DNA from 2 places in the Micrococcus sp. ACRRV genome. Region 2 is predicted to be linked to the other one. Evidence: predicted binding sites of a transcription regulator. Region 2 holds the regulator's gene; the other holds the start of a gene.
The links. Region 2 encodes HrcA, which represses chaperone genes, less so after heat shock. Its sites were predicted from a motif close to TTNGCACTCGNNNNNNNCGAGTGCNAA; they were not measured.
Positions count from the first base shown of each region.

Region 1: a site for HrcA is predicted at 1,561-1,587, ahead of groL (chaperonin GroEL). Genes of this name have one in related genera too.

Region 1 covers NZ_JAKRNH010000091.1:1,707-5,983, forward strand. The annotation lists gene MHY29_RS09400 (uracil-DNA glycosylase) at 1-591, opposite strand, end outside; gene MHY29_RS09405 (LytR C-terminal domain-containing protein) at 643-1,398, shown strand; gene groL (chaperonin GroEL) at 1,720-3,351, shown strand; gene MHY29_RS09415 (DUF4031 domain-containing protein) at 3,433-4,277, opposite strand, start outside.
Region 2 covers NZ_JAKRNH010000001.1:29,126-33,402, forward strand. The annotation lists gene MHY29_RS00115 (DUF4870 domain-containing protein) at 1-238, opposite strand, end outside; gene MHY29_RS00120 (DUF3097 family protein) at 354-1,211, opposite strand; gene hrcA (heat-inducible transcriptional repressor HrcA) at 1,373-2,386, shown strand; gene dnaJ (molecular chaperone DnaJ) at 2,412-3,554, shown strand; gene MHY29_RS00135 (16S rRNA (uracil(1498)-N(3))-methyltransferase) at 3,551-4,277, shown strand, end outside.

The DNA.
Region 1 (4,277 bases), on a different contig from region 2:
CCCGCGGCTCGCGCTGAGTGGGGAGGGGTGCGCGGACTCGACGACGCCCGCGCCGCCCGCCGTGAGGAGGGGCGCGAGGCGCCGCGCGTCGTTGCCCCAGAGCAGGCCGACCAGGGGCGTGCCTCGGGCGACGAGTGCGCGGACGGCCGCCTCCGTGATCTGCTCCCAGCCGATGCCGCGGTGGCTGCCCGCCGCGCCCGCGCGCACGGTGAGCACCCGGTTCAGCAGCAGCACGCCCTGGCCCGTCCACGCGGAGAGGTCGCCGTGGGCGGCGGGCGGGACGCCGAGGTCGTCGTGGAGCTCGCGGTGGATGTTGGCGAGGGAGCGGGGCAGGGGCCGAACGTGGCGGTCGCATGCGAAGCACAGGCCGATGGGGTGGCCGGGCGTCGGGTAGGGGTCCTGGCCCACGATCAGCACCTTCACGTCCGCGAAGGGCTGGCGGAACGCGCGGAGGATGTGTTCGGGTGCGGGGAGCACCTGCTCGCCGGCCGCGCGGCGGGCGGTGAGCTCGGCGCCGACGCGGACGAGCGCCTCCTCCTGGTCTGCCAGTGCGGCGGCCCAGCCGGGATCGAGCGGGGAGATCAGGTCCATGGGCCCGAGCGTAGCCGTGCGGCCCCGGAGGGCCCCAGTAGAGTGACCGCCATGCCCGCCGCCGACGCCTCCTCGTCCTCGTCGGACGCGCCGAGCTCCGACGCCTCGTCCTCCGGCGGCCCCGACTCCGCCGCCCCGGCGGCCCCGTCGTCCGACGCGGGCGCCGAGTCCGCCGCGGCCCCCTCCTCCGACGCGGCCGTCGAGTCCCGCGCCGCCGCCGAGTCCTCCCAGGCTGCCGCGGAGTCCTCCCAGGCCGCCGCGGACGCGCAGCGCTCCCGCGACGACGCCGCCCGCGCCGCCTCCGAGTCCGCGCAGGCCGCGGCCGACGCCTCCTCCGCCGACGCCGCCGCCCGTGAGCGTGCCGCGTCCGAGTCGGCGCAGGCCGCCGCGGACGCCTCCCGCGCCGCCGAGGCGTCCCGGTCGGCGGAGGCGTCCCGTTCTGCGGAGGCGTCCCGGTCGGCGGAGGCGTCCCGTTCTGCGGAGGCGTCCCGTTCGGCCGAGGCCTCCCGGTCCGCTGCGGCCCAGGAGTCCGCGGATCGGGCCGTGAAGTCCACCCCGGTGAACGTCTACAACGCCACCCGCAGGAACGGCCTGGCCGCCTCCTACGCCGACCGTCTCACGGGCGCGGGCTACACCCGCGTCACCGCGGACAACTGGCCGGGCTTCCGCGTCACCTCGAACACGGTGATGTACAACGGCGCGGACAAGCGGGCGGCCGCCGAGGCCGTCGGCCGTGAGCTGGGCATGCCGGTGCAGCAGGTGCCGAACCTGCAGGTGCCGGGCATCGCCGTCGTCGTCGTGCGCTGACCCACGCAGGCGGCCGGTGCGCTGACGCGCGCAGGCCGTCCCGGGCCCCCGCCCGCGCTCCGGAAGGAGGCGCGGACGGGGGCCCTTTTCGCCCCCTGCGGAACGGCGTCGCAGGGCGCCCGCGGGCTTTGCACTCTCCGGTGGTGAGTGCTCATAATGGGGCTAGCACTCCCGCGGTGCGACTGCCAGCAGTACCCGGCCGGCGGCCGCCCGAGGTGGAGGACCTGCTCCATCGGTGAGGCCCCGGTCCGGGGCCGTCCGTCGCGGGCACCGCTGCGGGTCAGGCGCGAATCGAAGCACCCGTCCAGAAAGGACTGCATCATGGCCAAGACCATCGCATTCGACGAAGAGGCCCGCCGTGGCCTGGAGAAGGGTCTGAACACCCTCGCCGACGCCGTCAAGGTGACCCTCGGCCCGCGCGGCCGCAACGTCGTCCTGGAGAAGAAGTGGGGCGCCCCCACCATCACCAACGACGGCGTCTCCATCGCCAAGGAGATCGAGCTCGAGGATCCGTACGAGAAGATCGGCGCGGAGCTCGTCAAGGAGGTCGCCAAGAAGACCGACGACGTGGCCGGCGACGGCACCACCACCGCCACCGTGCTGGCCCAGGCCCTGGTCCGCGAGGGCCTGCGCAACGTGGCCGCCGGCGCGGACCCGATCTCCCTGAAGCGCGGCATCGAGAAGGCCGTCGAGGCCGTCACCTCCGAGCTCCTCTCCGCCGCCCGCGAGATCGAGACCAAGGACCAGATCGCCGCCACCGCGTCGATCTCCGCCGCCGACGCCCAGATCGGCTCCCTCATCGCCGAGGCCCTGGACAAGGTCGGCAAGGAGGGCGTCATCACCGTCGAGGAGTCCAACACCTTCGGCCTGGAGCTCGAGCTCACCGAGGGCATGCGCTTCGACAAGGGCTACATCTCCGGCTACTTCGTGACCGACGCGGACCGCCAGGAGGCCGTCCTCGAGGATCCGTACATCCTGATCGTGAACTCCAAGATCTCCACCGTGAAGGACATGGTGGCGATCCTGGAGAAGGTCATGCAGTCCGGCAAGCCGCTGCTGATCATCGCCGAGGACGTCGAGGGCGAGGCCCTGGCCACCCTCGTGGTCAACAAGATCCGCGGCACCTTCAAGTCCGTGGCCGTGAAGGCCCCGGGCTTCGGCGACCGCCGCAAGGCCATGCTGGCCGACATCGCCATCCTCACCGGCGGCCAGGTCATCTCCTCCGAGGTGGGCCTGTCCCTGGAGAACGCCTCCCTCGACCTGCTGGGCACCGCCCGCAAGGTGGTCATCACCAAGGACGAGACCACCATCGTCGAGGGCGCCGGCGACGCCGACCAGATCGCCGGCCGCGTGGCCCAGATCCGCTCCGAGATCGCGAACACCGACTCGGACTACGACCGCGAGAAGCTGCAGGAGCGCCTCGCCAAGCTGGCCGGCGGCGTCGCCGTCATCAAGGCCGGCGCGGCCACCGAGGTGGAGCTCAAGGAGCGCAAGCACCGCATCGAGGACGCCGTGCGCAACGCGAAGGCGGCTGTGGAGGAGGGCATCGTCGCCGGCGGCGGCGTGGCCCTGATCCAGGCGGGCGCCAAGGCCTTCGAGGGCCTGCAGCTCGAGGGCGACGAGGCCACCGGCGCGAACATCGTGAAGGTCGCCATCGAGGCCCCGCTGAAGCAGATCGCCTTCAACGCCGGCCTGGAGCCGGGCGTGGTCGCCGACAAGGTGAAGTCCCTGGAGTCCGGCCACGGCCTGAACGCCGCCACCGGCGAGTACGTGGACCTCATGGCCGCGGGCATCAACGACCCGGTGAAGGTGACCCGCTCCGCGCTGCAGAACGCCGCGTCCATCGCGGGCCTGTTCCTCACCACGGAGGCCGTCGTGGCGGACAAGCCGGAGAAGGCCGCCGCAGGCGCCGAGGGCATGGACCCGATGGGCGGCATGGGCGGCATGATGTGACCACCCGCTGACGCCCAGCGTTTTCGCTGAGGAGAACGTCGCTACCATCCCGGTCTACCGGGACGGTAGCGACGTTTTCTTTCACGAAAGTGCTGGCCGGTGGGCGGCGAGCTCGCGCTCCAGGTTGGCGCGGGCGGGGTCCTCCCAGCGGGCGCGGCCGGCGGCGGTGGCGTAGAGCCGGTCCGCCCCCAGGAGCCCCTCCAGCACGGCGGCGCGGCCCGTCCGCCAGGCCTCGTCCGGGACGTGGGCGAAGTCGGCGCGCACCAGGTCGACGTAGGCCTCGTAGTCGTGCGGGGCGCGGCCCAGGACTTCGAGGTCGGCGTCGCAGAGGACGGCGCCCGCGGCGTCGTCCGGGGCGGGGCGGTGCTCGGCGGTGAGGCGCACCAGGCGGGCGGTCTCGGCGACGACGTCGTCCCCCAGCGCGAGGCCGGGCGCGGCGAGCAGGCGCTCGGCCAGGCGCGCCGAGTCCTCCTCGTCGGCGCCGGGGCCGCGGGCGGGGTCGGCGGTGTAGACGGCGTCGTGCAGCCAGGCGGCCAGGGGCACGGCGAGGGGGTGCGGCCCGAGGTCCTCCCCGGCGGCGGAGAGCAGGTCCACCGCCTGGAGGACGGCCAGCAGGTGCGCGGGGGCGTGGTACCGGCGGTGGGGCTCGGACCAGCGCCCCAGCAGCTCGGCCCCGGCGGCCGTGACCGCGTCCGGCGAGGCGTCCGTCCCCGCGAAGAGCCGGGCCCACCGGCGCCGCAGCACGGGCTCCGCGCGGCCGTCCCGCCGGCGGGCGGGCACCCGGAGTCCCGAACGGATCAGGCGCCGCACCAGCTCCCCGCCGTCCACGGCGAGGGCTCCCGCGGCCACCAGCTCGGCGTGCCGGTGGGCCGGGACGTCGTAGTGGTCGAGGTCGAAGGCCCGCGGGGAGAGGCCGTGGGCCGCGG
Region 2 (4,277 bases):
CCGTGAACGGGCCGCGGTCCCGATAGAGCAGCCACATCACCAGCGGGCCGGGCAGGCCGCACGCGAGGCTGAGGTGGGACAGGGCTGCGCGGTCGCGGTCCTGCTTGGCGGTGAGGGGCGCGCGGCCGCCGGCGGCGTCGCGCAGCCAGGCGGGGGCCTCGTGGGCCGCGCTCCCGCCCGCGGCGCGGCGCGGGGTCGCGGTCTCGCCGGCGGGGGTGGTGCTGGGGGTGGTGGCCACGGTGCTCCTCTGTCGTCCTGCCGCCCGGTGCCGCGGGCGTCGTCCGGGGCGGGGCCTGCCCCAGTGTAGACGCAGGGGGTGGAGACGGGGTGGCGGCCCCGCCGGGGCCGGCGGGTCAGGCCCCCGGGGCGGTGAGGAAGTCGATCAGCTCCTCCACCCGGCCCAGCAGGGCGGGCTCGAGATCGGCGTAGGTCCGCACGTGGGAGAGCAGCCGCTTCCAGCCCAGGCCCGTGGCCTCCTTGGTGCCCGCGGGCCAGCCGAGGCCGCGGAGGACGCCGGTCTTCCAGTCCTGGCCGCGGGGCACCACCGGCCAGGCGTCGATGCCGAGCACGGCGGGCTTGATGACCTGCCACACGTCCAGGTACGGGTGGCCCAGGATCAGGACGTTGCCGGCGGCGCCGGGCACGGCCATGGCCTCGGCGGCGAGGCGCTCCTCCTTCGAGCCGGCGACGAGGTGGTCGACGAGGATCCCGAGGCGGCGGCCCGGGCCGGGGGCGAAGTCGCGGATCGCCCCGGCGAGGTCGTCGACGCCGTGGAGGGGTTCCACCACGATCCCCTCGAGGCGCAGGTCCTCGCCCCAGACCTTCTCCACGAGCTCGGCGTCGTGCACGCCCTCCACCCAGATCCGCGACGCGCGGGCGGTCCGGGCGCGCGCGCCCTCGACCCGCCGGGAGCCGGAGGCGGTGCGGGCGGCGGCCGCCGGGGCGGCCGACCGCGGGGGCACGAGCACGACGGGGGAGCCGTCGATCCAGAAGCCCGGGCCGAGGGGGAAGCCGCGGCGGACGCCCCGTCGGTCCTCGAGGACGACCACGTGGGTGCCGCCGGAGCGCTCCACACGCACCACGGCCCCGACGAATCCGCTGGCCACGTCCTCGACCACCGTCCCCGGGGTGGCGGGCGCCTCCACGGCGGTGGGTCCGGCGGGGCGGGCGAGGTCCTCGTGGGCCCCCGGGCCCCAGCTGCTCCAGTCCATGCGGGCCACCCTAGCGAGGTGCCCGGCTCCGCCGGAGGCGGAATCGGGGCGCGCGGTCCGGGCGGCGCGTCCCGCCGATGGCTAGCATTGGCACTTGGCGCCGGTGAGTGCCAGCGCGGGGCCCGGGGTCCCGCTCGTCGTCGTGAGGAGAGGAGCGCACCGTGACCGAGCAGCCCCGCCGTCTCCAGGTGCTGCAGGCGATCGTGGAGGACTACGTGTCCCTGCGCGAGCCGGTGGGCTCCAAGGCGCTCGTCGAGCGCCACGCCCTGGGCGTCTCCTCCGCCACGGTGCGCAACGACATGGCGGCCCTCGAGGAGGAGGGGCTGATCGTGGCCCCGCACACCTCCGCCGGACGCGTCCCCACGGACAAGGGCTACCGGGTCTTCGTGGACCGCATCTCCGAGGTCAAGCCGCTCTCCGCGGCCGAGCGCCGCGCCGTGCGCACCCTGCTGGACTCCGAGGCGGACACCGAGTCCATGATGGAGGCCACCGTCCGGCTCCTCGCCCAGCTCACCCGACAGGTGGCCGTGGTCCAGTTCCCCCACGAGGACGGCTCCACGGTCCGCCACCTGGACCTGGTCGCGCTCACCCCCGAGCGCGTCCTCGTGGTGCTGATCCTCTCCACGGGGCGGATCGAGCAGCGCACGGTGGCACTTGCCCGGCCGGTGCAGGACGAGGACCTCGCGGCCCTGCGCGCGGTCCTGCTGCCCGTCATCGAGGGCCTGGGCCCGGCGCAGGCGGCGGCCGTCCTGGACACCCCGCTCGAGGGGCTGCCCCCGGCCCGACGCGCGGCCGCGGTCGACGTCGTCGGGGCGGTCCGCGGTCTGCTCGAGGCCGAGCGGCAGGACCGCATCGTGCTCGCCGGCACCGCCAACCTGGCACGCAGCACGGACGACTTCCACTCGTCCATCGGCCCCATCCTCGAGGCGCTGGAGGAGCAGGTCGTGCTGCTGCGCCTGCTCACCGAGATGGGGCAGGACGCCCACGGCGTCTCCGTCCGGATCGGCGCCGAGAACGGGGCGTCGCTGGCGGACACGTCCGTCGTCGCCGCCGCCTACGGCCCGGGGGCCGTCGCCAAGGTCGGCGTCATCGGGCCCACCCGCATGGACTACCCCGGGACCATGGCCGCCGTGCGCGCGATCGCCCGGTACCTGTCCCGCATCCTGACCACCTGAACCTGACCCCACCGGAGGAAGACCCATGGCCGACCACTACGCCACGCTCGGCGTCAGCCGCGACGCGTCCGCGGAGGAGATCAAGCGTGCCTACCGCAAGCTCGCGCGTCAGCACCACCCGGACGTGAACCCCTCGGAGGAGGCCGCGGAGGAGTTCAAGCGCATCTCCCACGCCTACGAGGTGCTCTCCGACGAGGACAAGCGCCGCGTCTACGACCAGACCGGCAACGAGAACGGCACCGCCGGAGGCTTCGGGGGCGGAGGGTTCGGCGGCGCCGGCTTCGGCGGGTTCGCGGACATCTTCGAGACCTTCATGAACGCGGCGGGCACCCCCGGCGGCGGGCGCGGCCCCATGCCCCGCGCCCGGCGTGGCCAGGACGCGCTCGTCACGGCGCGGATCGAGCTGCGGGACGCGGTGTTCGGCGGCGAGGCCACCCTCCAGCTGGACACGGCCGTCACCTGCGAGCGGTGCTCCGGCACCTGCTGCGAGCCGGGGACCCACCCGGAGACCTGCTCGACGTGCCAGGGCCAGGGCATGACCCAGCGCCCGGTGCGCTCCATGCTGGGCACCATCATGGCGGCGGAGACCTGCCCGGTCTGCCGCGGCTTCGGCACCGTCATCCCGCACCCCTGCACGGAGTGCTCCGGCCAGGGCCGCGTGCGCGTGCAGCAGCCCCTCACCATCCGCATCCCCGCCGGCGTGGACGACGGCACCCGCATCCACCTCGCCGGCCGCGGCGAGGCGGGCCCCGGCGGCGGCCCGAACGGAGACCTGTACGTGGAGGTCCAGGTGCGCCCGGACGAGGTGTTCCGCCGCGAGGGCGACCACCTGGCCACCACGGTCACCGTGCCCATGGCCGCGGCCGCGCTCGGCACCTCGGTGACCCTGGAGACCCTCGACGGCCCCCAGGAGGTCGACATCGAGCCGGGCACCCAGTCGGGCCACGTGGAGACCCTGCGCGGCCTCGGCGTCGGCCGCCTGCGCGGCGCGGGGCGCGGCGACCTCAAGGTGGACGTCGTCGTCACCACGCCCACGGACGTCACCGACGAGCAGCGCGCGCTGCTGGAGCAGCTGGCCGGCCTGCGCGGCGAGGAGGTCGTCCACGGCGCCCCGCCGCAGTCCAAGGGCATGTTCGCCCGGCTGCGCGAGAACCTGAGGAACCTGTGACCGCGCCGCTCTTCCTCCTCGACGCCGGTGCGCTCGCCGGCGTCGCCCCCGGCGCGGAGGTGACCTTCACCGGCGCGGAGGCCCGGCACGCCGCGGCCTCGATGCGCCTCGGAGCGGGGGAGTCCGTGCTCGTGGCGGACGGCTCCGGCGCCCGGGCCTCGTGCGTCGTCGTCGACGCCGCGCCGTCGGCGGTCACGGTCCGCGTGGAGTCGCTGGAGCACGACGCCGCCCCCCGCCCCGCGCTGGTGCTCGTCCAGGCGCTCGCCAAGGGGGACCGCGACCTGATGGCGGTCCAGGCCTCCACGGAGCTCGGCGTGGACGCGGTGGTGCCCTGGGAGGCGGAGCGCTCGATCGTGCGCTGGAAGGGGGCGAAGGCCGCCAAGGCCCACCAGAAGTGGGAGGACACCGTCCGCGCCGCCGCCAAGCAGGCCCGGCGCGCGCGCGTCCCGGAGGTCCGGCCCGTCGTCTCGGGCACGGCGGTCGCCGGGCTGGCCGGCCCGGACCGGCTGCTCCTGGTGCTCCACGAGGACGCGGACCTGGGCCTCGGCGGTCTCCCGGACGCGGACCTGGAGGCGGCCGCGGAGGTGGCGCTCGTCGTCGGCCCGGAGGGCGGGGTGAGCCCCGCGGAGCTGGACGCGTGCACCGCGGCCGGCGCCGTGCCGGTGCGGCTCGGCCCCCACGTGCTGCGCGCCTCCACGGCGGGCCCGGCCGCCCTGGCCGTGC